Regions from separate parts of the Streptomyces sp. NPDC051183 genome, predicted to be linked through region 1. Evidence: riboswitches for the same ligand, from Rfam matches in the RefSeq annotation. Region 1 holds a riboswitch; the other holds the start of a gene.
The links. Region 1 has a riboswitch for ZMP and ZTP ahead of AB0M99_RS11155 (bifunctional 5,10-methylenetetrahydrofolate dehydrogenase/5,10-methenyltetrahydrofolate cyclohydrolase). Riboswitches for the same ligand answer to the same signal wherever they lie in the genome.
Positions count from the first base shown of each region.

Region 1 (5,061 bases):
GCTCGCCCACCCGCCGGTGCCGTGGGACGCCCGCCTCGCCCGCTGGTTCGACGAGTACGTGCCGCGCCCCGTCCCCGTACGGTCCTACGCGCGCCCGGCACGCCGCCAGGCGTCCACCCCGGACATCCCCCGCGCGGGCCGGTACTTCCCGCCCGAGGAGATCGCCCGCTGCACCTTCGGGGTGGTGCTCGACACCTCGGGTTCCATGAACGCGGCCCTGCTCGGCAAGGCGCTGGGCGCCATCGCCTCGTACGCGCAGGCCCGCGACGTACCGGCGGCACGCGTCGTGTTCTGCGACGCGGCGCCGTACGACGCGGGCTATCTGCCGCCGACCGAGATCGCGGGCCGGGTACGGGTGCGGGGGCGCGGCGGGACCGTGCTGCAGCCGGGCATCGACCTGCTGCAGCGGGCGGAGGACTTCCCGCCCGGGGCCCCCGTGCTGGTGATCACGGACGGGGAGTGCGACACCCTGCGGATCCGGCGCGAGCACGCCTTTCTGGTTCCGCAGGGTGCCTCCCTGCCGTTCACACCCAAGGGGCCGGTCTTCCGGCTGACCTGACCGCCAACCCGACCGGTTCTAGTCGAGGTAGTCGCGCAGCACCTGCGAACGCGACGGGTGGCGCAGCTTCGACATGGTCTTGGACTCGATCTGGCGGATGCGCTCACGGGTGACCCCGTACACGCGGCCGATCTCGTCCAGGGTCTTCGGCTGGCCGTCGTTGAGGCCGTAGCGCATGGAGACCACACCCGCCTCGCGCTCGGAGAGCGTGCCCAGGATCGACTGGAGCTGCTCCTGGAGGAACGTGAACGACACGGCGTCGGCCGGCACGACCGCCTCGGAGTCCTCGATGAGGTCACCGAACTCGCTGTCGCCCTCCTCACCCAGGGGGGTGTGCAGGGAGATCGGCTCGCGGCCGTACTTCTGGACCTCGATGACCTTCTCGGGGGTCATGTCGAGTTCCTTGCCCAGCTCCTCCGGAGTGGGCTCCCGGCCGAGGTCCTGGAGCATCTGGCGCTGCACGCGGGCGAGCTTGTTGATGATCTCGACCATGTGGACGGGGATGCGGATGGTGCGCGACTGGTCCGCCATGGCACGCGTGATCGCCTGGCGGATCCACCAGGTCGCGTACGTGGAGAACTTGAAGCCCTTGGTGTAGTCGAACTTCTCCACGGCGCGGATCAGGCCGACGTTGCCCTCCTGGATCAGGTCCAGGAAGAGCATGCCGCGGCCGGTGTAGCGCTTGGCCAGGGAGACCACGAGGCGGAGGTTGGCCTCCAGCAGGTGGTTCTTGGCGCGGCGGCCGTCCTCGACCAGGATCTCCAGCTCGCGCTTGAAGGCGGGCTTGTGGTCCTCCTCCTCTTCGAGCTTGTACTCGGAGAACAGGCCCGCCTCGATGCGCTTGGCGAGCTCGACCTCCTGCTCGGCGTTGAGGAGCGGCACCTTGCCGATGAGCTTGAGGTAGTCCTTGACGGGGTCGGCCGTGGCGCCGGCAACCATGACCGTCTGCGCCGGGGCGTCGTCCTCGTCGTCGTCGGACAGGACGAAGCCCTGGGTGCCGCCGGGCTTGGGGGCCTCCTCCTCGGTGTCGTCGACGAGGTCCTCGGCCGCCCAGTCCTCGCCCTCGGCCACGGGGGTCTCGCCCTCGTCGCCGTCCTTGGCGGTGGTCTTCTTGGCCGCGGTCTTCTTGGTGGCGGTCTTCTTCGCGGTGGTCTTCTTGACCGTCCGCTTCTTCGGCTCGGCGACGGCCTCGGCCGTCGTCTCGTCCTCGGCGGCGGTGGCCGGCGAAGCGGATATCGCCGCAGCGGTGGCCGGGGCCGGGCTGGTGGCGGAGGTCTTGCGCGCGCCGATGGGGCGCGGCGCGGCGGCAGCCTTCTTGGTGGCGGTGCGGGCCGGGGCAGCGGCCGCCTTGCGCGGCTTCTTGGCGGCAGCCTTCGTGGCGGGGGCGGCGCTGACGTGCAGCGCGACACCCTCCTCGTCCAGGACCTGGTTCAGGCTGCGCAGGACCCGCTTCCACTGGTCCACCGGGATGCGGCCGGCCTCGAAGGCCTGGCGCACGTCGTCACCGTTGATGTGACCCTGCTCGCGGCCGCGCTCCACAAGCGCGACAAGGGCCTCGGATTCGGCGATCTCCGTGGGGAACGTACGGGACGGGCTGAGCGACACAAGGAGCCTCTCGTTGCGAACAGATAAGGGGTGGGCGGGACATCATCGCGCGAACTCGGGAAACAGACCCGAGGGGGGTCTGTATTCCGGGGCCGCGCGAGGACACCTGTCGGTTCATCGCATGCCCGAGTCGATTCGTTACGCGCTGAATTGAGTGACCTGCGCCACGCTGTGGCGAGGCAACCATTCCGGCGCGATTCCGTCGGCCCCTTCCATCAGCCCGTTTTGCGGGCCTCGATGAGGAAACGGGCGGTGTGCGCGACGAACGGGCCTTCGCGTTCGATCTGTTCGTGCAGTTCGCGCAACCGGTCCCGGTACTGCCCGACCGTGAAGCCGGGCACCATCCAGATCACCTTCCGGAGGAAGTAGATCACGGCTCCGACGTCGTGGAACTCCGTTCGCAGCCGTTCCGAGCGCAGATCGACGATGTCGAGCCCCGCCTTCGTGGCGTCCGCGACCGCGTCGTCGGGGTGCCGGCCGCGCCGGACCTCCTCCGGCTGCGGGCCCAGGAAGTACTCGACCAGCTCGAAGACGCTCGCCGGCCCGACCTGCTGGGACAGGTAGGTGCCGCCGGGCCGCAGGACCCGTGCGATCTCGTCCCACCAGATGGTCACCGGATGCCGGCTGGTGACCAGGTCGAAGGCCTCGTCGCCGAACGGCAGCGGCGGCTCGTCGGCGTCGGCGACCACCACCGCGCCGAGCGGGTGCAGCAGCCGGGTCGCCCTGGCGATGTTGGGCGGCCAGGACTCGGTGGCCGCCATCAGCGGGGGCAGCGGGCCGGATCCGGCGAGGACCTCGCCGCCGCCGGTCTGGATGTCGAGGGCGGAGCGGACCCGGGCGAGCCGCTCGCCCAGCAGCCGCTGGTAGCCCCAGGAGGGGCGCTGCTCGGTGGCGCGGCCGTCGAGCCAGGAGAAGTCCCAGCCGTCCACGGATACGGACTCGGCCTCGGCGACGAGATGGTCGAAAGTTCGGGTCATGTCTGGATCGTCCCAGCTCGGGCGCCGGTCATCCACCGGATAAGTCGACTACAGTGGGCCGCGGGCCGTGACTGGCGTTCGGGTGGATCACCACCGGGGAGCGGCCCGGCGTACGGGACGTACGTCGACTGCCGCGCGCCTGGGCGAACCGCTACCGCGAACCGCAGCGACGTTCAGGAGACCCCGTGACGACTGCCCAGACCGCCACTGCCCAGCTGATGGACGGCACCGCCCTCGCCCGCCGCATCTCGGAGCAGACCGCCGCCCACGCCGCGAAGATCACCGAGCGCACCGGCACCGCCCCCTGCCTCGCGACCGTGCTGGTCGGCGAGGACCCCGCGTCCGTGACCTACGTACGCATGAAGCAGAACCGTTGCGCCAAGGCCGGGATCACCTCCCGCCACGTGGAGCTCCCGGCCGCGACCACCACCGAGGAGCTGGTGGCCACCCTCACCGCGCTCTCCGAGGACCCCGGGATCAGCGGCATCCTCCTCCAGCACCCCGTTCCGCACCACATCGACGAGCGCGCCGCCTTCGAGGCCATCGCCCCGGGCAAGGACGTCGACGGGGTCACCATGCACTCCTTCGCCGCCATGGGCTTCGGGCTGCCGGGCTTCGTCTCCTGCACCCCCGGCGGCATCATGCGCCTGCTCGCCGCCTACGACGTGGACCTCACGGGCAAGCACGCCGTCGTGGTCGGGCGCAGCGCGATCCTCGGCAAGCCGGCCGGGATGCTGCTCCTGGAGCAGAACGCCACCGTCACCTACTGCCACTCGCGCACCGTCGACCTGCCGTCGATCGTGCGCCAGGCGGACGTGCTGGTCGCCGCCGTCGGCAAGGCCGAGTTCATCCGGGGCGAGGACATCAAGCCGGGCGCGGTCGTCCTGGACGCCGGCTACAACGAGGGCAACGTCGGCGACGTCCACTTCGAGTCGGCCGCCGCCCGCGCCTCGCTGATCACCCCGGTACCGGGCGGCGTCGGCCCGATGACCATCGCCGTACTGCTGGAGCAGACCGTCCAGGCGGCCGCCGCGCAGGCCGGGCTGGCGCTCGCGGACCTCTGAGCAGGGACGAACGCCCCGGGCCCAACGGTCCGGGGCGTTTCGTTTCCCCCCGGTGGGGGCCGAAAGACCGATCCGTACCGGACGCCCCGAGGGTGCACTGGTCATGTGAACCCATCGATGGACATGCAGACAGGCGGCCCGGCGCGGAGCACGAAGCGGCGGCACCCGCGCGGCCTCGCCACCCTCGTCCTCGCCGAGCTGTGGGAGCGGTTCAGCCTCTACGGCATGGTCGCCATCCTCGTGCACTTCCTCGCGGCCTCCCGCGGCCACGGCGGCATGGGACTGCACCAGGGCACGGCCGAGGCGGTGGAGGGCGTCTACATGGCCATGATCTCGCTGCTGGCGCTGCCCGGGGGCTGGATCGCCGACCGCTTCCTCGGCGCCCGCCGCGCCGTCCTGTGGGGCGGCGTGGTCATCATGGCCGGCCACGTCCTGATGGCCGTCCCGAACCCCGTCTTCGTATGGCCCGGCCTGGTGCTCATCGTCATCGGCACCGGCCTGCTCAAGCCGAACATCTCCGCCCTCGTCGGCCGCCTCTACGCCCCCGAGGACGACCAGCGCCGCGACGCCGGCTACTCGATCTTCTACATGGGCATCAACCTCGGCGCGGTCATCGCCCCGCTCGTCGTCGGCTTCCTCGGGGAGGAGATCAACTGGCACCTCGGCTTCGGCGCCGCCGCCGTCGGCATGGCCCTCGGACTCGTCCAGTACGTCCTCGGCGGCCGCCGTCTCGCCCGGGAGCTGCGCGAGGAGCCCGTGGTCCGGCTGACCCCCGCCGAGCGGGCCCGGGTGCGCACGTCCTCCTCGTACGGGCTGGTCTTCACGGCCGTCCTGATCGGCCTGCTCGTCGCCGCGC
Region 1 is NZ_JBFBBA010000010.1:29,629-34,689, forward strand. Features, by position in the region: gene AB0M99_RS11140 (hypothetical protein) at 1-559, shown strand, start outside; gene AB0M99_RS11145 (RNA polymerase sigma factor) at 578-2,164, opposite strand; gene AB0M99_RS11150 (class I SAM-dependent methyltransferase) at 2,380-3,141, opposite strand; ZMP/ZTP riboswitch at 3,199-3,293, shown strand; gene AB0M99_RS11155 (bifunctional 5,10-methylenetetrahydrofolate dehydrogenase/5,10-methenyltetrahydrofolate cyclohydrolase) at 3,360-4,205, shown strand; gene AB0M99_RS11160 (peptide MFS transporter) at 4,323-5,061, shown strand, end outside.

Region 2 (5,061 bases), on a different contig from region 1:
GTCGTTCCGGTCGTCCGTGCGCGGGCCGGGCCCGTGCTGAGCGCGGGCCGGGCGTGGTCTGTGCGAGTGCTGCCGCCCCAGTGTGGCGCCAGCACCCCCCAGATCGCCAGGGGACTCTGTCGCTCAGTGCTTCGCGGGGAGGAGTCCGAGCCTGTCGTAGGCCTGCGCGAGGGTCTCCGCCGCGACCGCCCGAGCCTTCTCCGCGCCCTTGGCCAGCAAGGAGTCCAGGGTCTCCGGGTCGTCCAGGTACTCCTGGGTGCGCTGCTTGAACGGTGTGACGAAATCGACCATCACTCCGGCCAGGTCGGTCTTCAGCGCGCCGTAGCCCTTGCCCTCGTACTGGGCCTCCAGAGCGGGGATCGTCTCGCCCGTGAGAGTGGAGTAGATCGTGAGCAGGTTGCTGACGCCGGGCTTCTCCACGGCGTCGAAACGGATCACGGCCTCGGTGTCGGTCACCGCGCTCTTGATCTTCTTCTCGGTGGCCTTGGGCTCGTCGAGGAGGTTGATCAGGCCCTTGGGGGACGACGCCGACTTCGACATCTTGATCGACGGGTCCTGGAGGTCGTAGATCTTCGCGACCTCCTTGACGATGTGCGCCGCGGGGAGGGTGAAGGTGTTGCCGAAGCGCTGGTTGAAGCGCTCGGCGAGGTCGCGGGTCAGCTCGATGTGCTGGCGCTGGTCCTCGCCGACGGGCACGGCGTTCGCCTGGTAGAGCAGGATGTCGGCGACCTGGAGGATCGGGTACGTGAACAGGCCGACGGTGGCGTTGTTCGCGCCCTGCTTGGCGGACTTGTCCTTGAACTGGGTCATCCGGCTGGCCTCGCCGAAGCCGGTGATGCAGTTCATGACCCAGCCGAGCTGCGCGTGCTCGGGGACGTGGCTCTGGATGAAGAGCGTGCAGCGCTCGGGGTCCAGGCCGGCGGCGAGCAGCTGCGCGGCGGAGAGGCGGGTGTTCGCGCGGAGGTCCTTCGGATCCTGCGGCATGGTGATCGCGTGCAGGTCGACGACCATGTAGAAGGCGTCGTGCGTCTCCTGCAGGGCCACGTACTGGCGGATGGCTCCGAGGTAGTTCCCGAGGTGGAACGAACCGGAGGTGGGCTGGATGCCGGAGAGCGCGCGAGGACGATCAGAAGCCATGGCTTCATTCTCTCAGGTGCGGGGCGGGACTCTGTCCGCGCGCTGGCCGGATCCGTGCGGGTCGCGGGGCCCGGCGCGTCCGGGGCCGCACCCCGCGCCCGGCCCCGCGCCGGGGCTCCGCCCGAGTACCGGACAGTAGCGGCGCGTCCGGATCCTGCCCCGGCCGAGCGACCGCTTTCCGTTCAGGCCACGGGGGGATGCCGCTGCGCGGGGCTTCGCGGGCACTGCCCACACCCGCGCCTCAATCGCCGGCGGGGCTGAAAGATCCAGCCTCGCCGGCGTTCGAGGCGCGGGGGTCTGGGGGCAGCGCCCCCAGCAGCCGGGCCGCGGGGTCAGGACAGCGGGAGACCCGGGGCCGGGAAGGCGGCCATCAGGTCCGTGACCTCCGCGCGGATCGCGGCCAGGGCCGGCTCGTCCGACTTCGCCGCCGCGTCGACGGCGCGCGAGATCCAGTCCGCCACCACCGGCATGTGGTCCACCCCGAGCCCACGGGAAGTGAGCGACGGCGTGCCGATCCGGATGCCCGACGGGTCGAACGGCTTGCGCGGGTCGAACGGCACGGTGTTGTAGTTGACCACGATGCCCGCGCGGTCCAGCGCCTTCGCGGCGACCTTGCCGGGGACGTCCCGCGACGTCAGGTCCATCAGGATCAGGTGGTTGTCCGTTCCGCCCGACACGAGGTCGAAGCCCCGGGCCAGGAGCGCCTCGGCCAGGGCCTTGGCGTTGGCCACCACCGCGTGCGCGTACGTCACGAACGACGGCTGCGCCGCCTCGTGCAGCGCGACCGCGATGCCGGCGGTCGTCTGGTTGTGCGGGCCGCCCTGGAGGCCCGGGAACACGGCCTTGTCGATGGCCTTCGCGTGCTCCGCGCGGCACATCAGCATCGCGCCGCGCGGGCCGCGCAGGGTCTTGTGGGTGGTGGTGGACACCACGTCCACGTGCGGCACCGGCGAGGGGTGGGCGCCGCCCGCGATCAGGCCGGCGATGTGCGCCACGTCCGCGACCAGGACCGAGCCCGCCTCCTCGGCGATGGACGCGAAGGCCGCGAAGTCGATCGTCCGGGGCAGCGCGGTGCCGCCGCAGAAGATGATTTTCGGCCGCTCGGCCAGCGCGAGGTCGCGCACCGCGTCGTAGTCGATGAGCCCCGTCCCGGCGGAGACCCCGTACTGCACGCCCCGGAACCAGGAGCCCGTCGCCGAGACGCCCCAGCCGTGGGTGAGGTGGCCGCCCATCGGCAGGGCCATGCCCATCACGGTGTCGCCGGGCTTCGCGAAGGCCAGGTACACCGCCAGGTTGGCCGGCGAGCCGGAGTACGGCTGCACGTTCGCGTGGTCCACCCCGAACAGGCCCTTGGCGCGCTCGACGGCCAGTGCCTCGACGCGGTCGATGTTCTGCTGGCCCTCGTAGTACCGGCGGCCGGGGTAGCCCTCGCTGTACTTGTTCTGCAGCACCGTGCCGGAGGCCTCCAGCACCGCCGCGGACACGTAGTTCTCGCTGGGGATCAGGCGCAGGGTCTCGGCCTGCAGGGATTCCTCCGCCTGTACGAACGACGCCAGTTCGGGGTCGGTCGCGAAAAGGGCGGGATGGGCGGACGGCTGGCGCGCGGTCATGGCGGCTCCTCCGGGGTCGATGTCGGTTCGTCCCCGCGAGGCCCAGGCGAGCGGCCCTGTATGCGGTCGTGCGCGCACGACTCCCCCGGAGTTGGTTCTCCGTGCGCCAGTTGCCGTGCGTACGGCCCACCTTAGCGGGCGCGCCACAAGAAAGGTTTCTCCGTCCGCTGTACGAGCGAGGATGGAAAGTGACGCCACCCTCGTCACAGGCCTGACGGACGATCGGAGACCCCGTGTCGACAACTGCTGATGCCATCCGCTCCGCCGACGCGCACAGCGCGCACAACTACCACCCGCTGCCCGTCGTCGTCGCGACCGCGGAAGGCGCGTGGATGACCGACGTGGAGGGCCGCCGGTACCTGGACATGCTGGCCGGCTACTCGGCCCTCAACTTCGGCCATGGAAACCGCCGCCTCCTCGACGCGGCCCGCGCCCAGCTGGAGCGGGTCACCCTCACCTCCCGCGCCTTCCACCACGACCGCTTCGCCGACTTCTGCACCGAGCTCGCCGCGCTGTGCGGCAAGGAGATGGTGCTGCCCATGAACACGGGCGCCGAGGCCGTGGAGACGGCCGTCAAGACCGCCCGCAAGTGGGGCTACGAGGTCAAGGGCGTCCCGGACGGCCACGCCAAGATCGTGGTCGCGGCCGACAACTTCCACGGCCGGACGACGACGATCGTCTCGTTCTCCACCGACCACGACGCCCGCGACCACTTCGGCCCGTACACCCCGGGCTTCGAGATCGTCCCGTACGGGGACCTCACCGCGCTCGCCGCGGCCGTCACCGAGAACACCGTGGCCGTGCTGCTGGAGCCGATCCAGGGCGAGGCGGGGGTCCTCGTACCGCCCGCCGGGTACCTGCGCGGCGTACGGGAACTGACGCGCGAGCGGAACGTCCTGTTCATGGCGGACGAGATCCAGTCGGGCCTCGGCCGCACCGGGAAGACCTTCGCCTGCGAGCACGAGGACGTCGTCCCCGACGTGTACATCCTCGGCAAGGCCCTCGGCGGCGGGGTCGTGCCCGTGTCGGCGGTCGTCGCCGACCGGGACGTGCTCGGCGTGTTCCGGCCGGGCGAGCACGGCTCGACCTTCGGCGGCAACCCGCTGGCCTGCGCCGTGGCCCTGGAGGTCGTCGCGATGCTCCGGACCGGCGAGTACCAGCAGCGCGCCACCGAGCTCGGCGACCATCTGCACCGGGAGCTGAACCTGCTGGTGGGCGGGGGCGCGGTGACGGCCGTACGGGGACGCGGGCTGTGGGCGGGCATCGACATCGACCCGGCGCGCGGGACGGGCCGGGAGATCTCCGAGAAGCTGATGGAGCTCGGGGTGCTGGTGAAGGACACCCACGGGTCGACGATCCGGATCGCGCCGCCGCTGGTCATCAGCAAGGAGGACCTGGACTGGGGCCTGGACCGGCTCCGGTCGGTCCTCGCCGCCGACTAGACGGCCTCGGCCGTCAGAGGATGACGTGGGGCAGGAAGCGGGCGTACTCGTCCGTGACCGGCCCCGCCGATTCCCGGATGCCGAGCCCCGCCGACTCGTCCTCGACGACCCACGCGCCGAGCACCACCCGGTTGCCGTCGAAGTCGGGCAGCGGGGCCAGGCCCTGGAAGCAGTACGCCTCCCCCTCGGCCGGGACGAACGGCTCGCCGCTCCCGTCCGCCGGGTGCAGGGTCACGCCGGCGCCCTCGCGGCCGAGCAGCGGCTTCGCGACGTACCCCTGGCCGCCGGTGTCGGCGAGCTCGCGCGGTCCGTCGAGGTAGGCGGGCAGCAGGTTCGGGTGCTCCGGGAAGAGCTCCCACAGGATCGCCAGCAGCGCCTTGTTGGACAGCAGCATCTTCCACAGCGGCTCGATCCACGCGGTCGTGCCGGAGCCGCCGCCGTGGTCGTACGTGCCGAGGACCTGCGGGCCGAACTCGTCGGCGGCCAGCCACTCCCACGGGTAGAGCTTGAAGCAGCTGCGGATGAAGCGGAGCTTCTGGTCCACGAACCGGCCGGACAGGCTGTCCCAGCCGATCTGCTCGACGGAGATCGACTCGGTCTCCAGGCCCGCCTGCTCGGCGGTCTCCTGGAGGTAGGCGACCGTCATCAGGTCCTCGCCGAGCTCGTCGGTCTCGGAGTGCGCGAAGTGCAGCGGGCCGGTCGGGAGCAGCTCCGACTGCCGGCGCCAGGCGTCGACGAGGCGCTCGTGGAGGGAGTTCCACTGGTCGGCGCCGGGGAACCGTTCCTCCATCCAGAACCACTGCGGACTCGCCGCCTCCACCAGGGAGGTCGGGGTGTCGGCGTTGTACTCCAGGAGTTTGGCCGGGCTGCCG
Region 2 is NZ_JBFBBA010000006.1:206,935-211,995, forward strand. Features, by position in the region: gene trpS (tryptophan--tRNA ligase) at 124-1,137, opposite strand; gene glyA (serine hydroxymethyltransferase) at 1,470-2,747, opposite strand; ZMP/ZTP riboswitch at 2,781-2,871, opposite strand; gene rocD (ornithine--oxo-acid transaminase) at 2,981-4,189, shown strand; gene AB0M99_RS07680 (glutathionylspermidine synthase family protein) at 4,203-5,061, opposite strand, start outside.
Region 2: it holds a riboswitch for ZMP and ZTP, as region 1 does, so the genes downstream of both, glyA (serine hydroxymethyltransferase) here and AB0M99_RS11155 (bifunctional 5,10-methylenetetrahydrofolate dehydrogenase/5,10-methenyltetrahydrofolate cyclohydrolase) in region 1, are expected to answer to the same signal.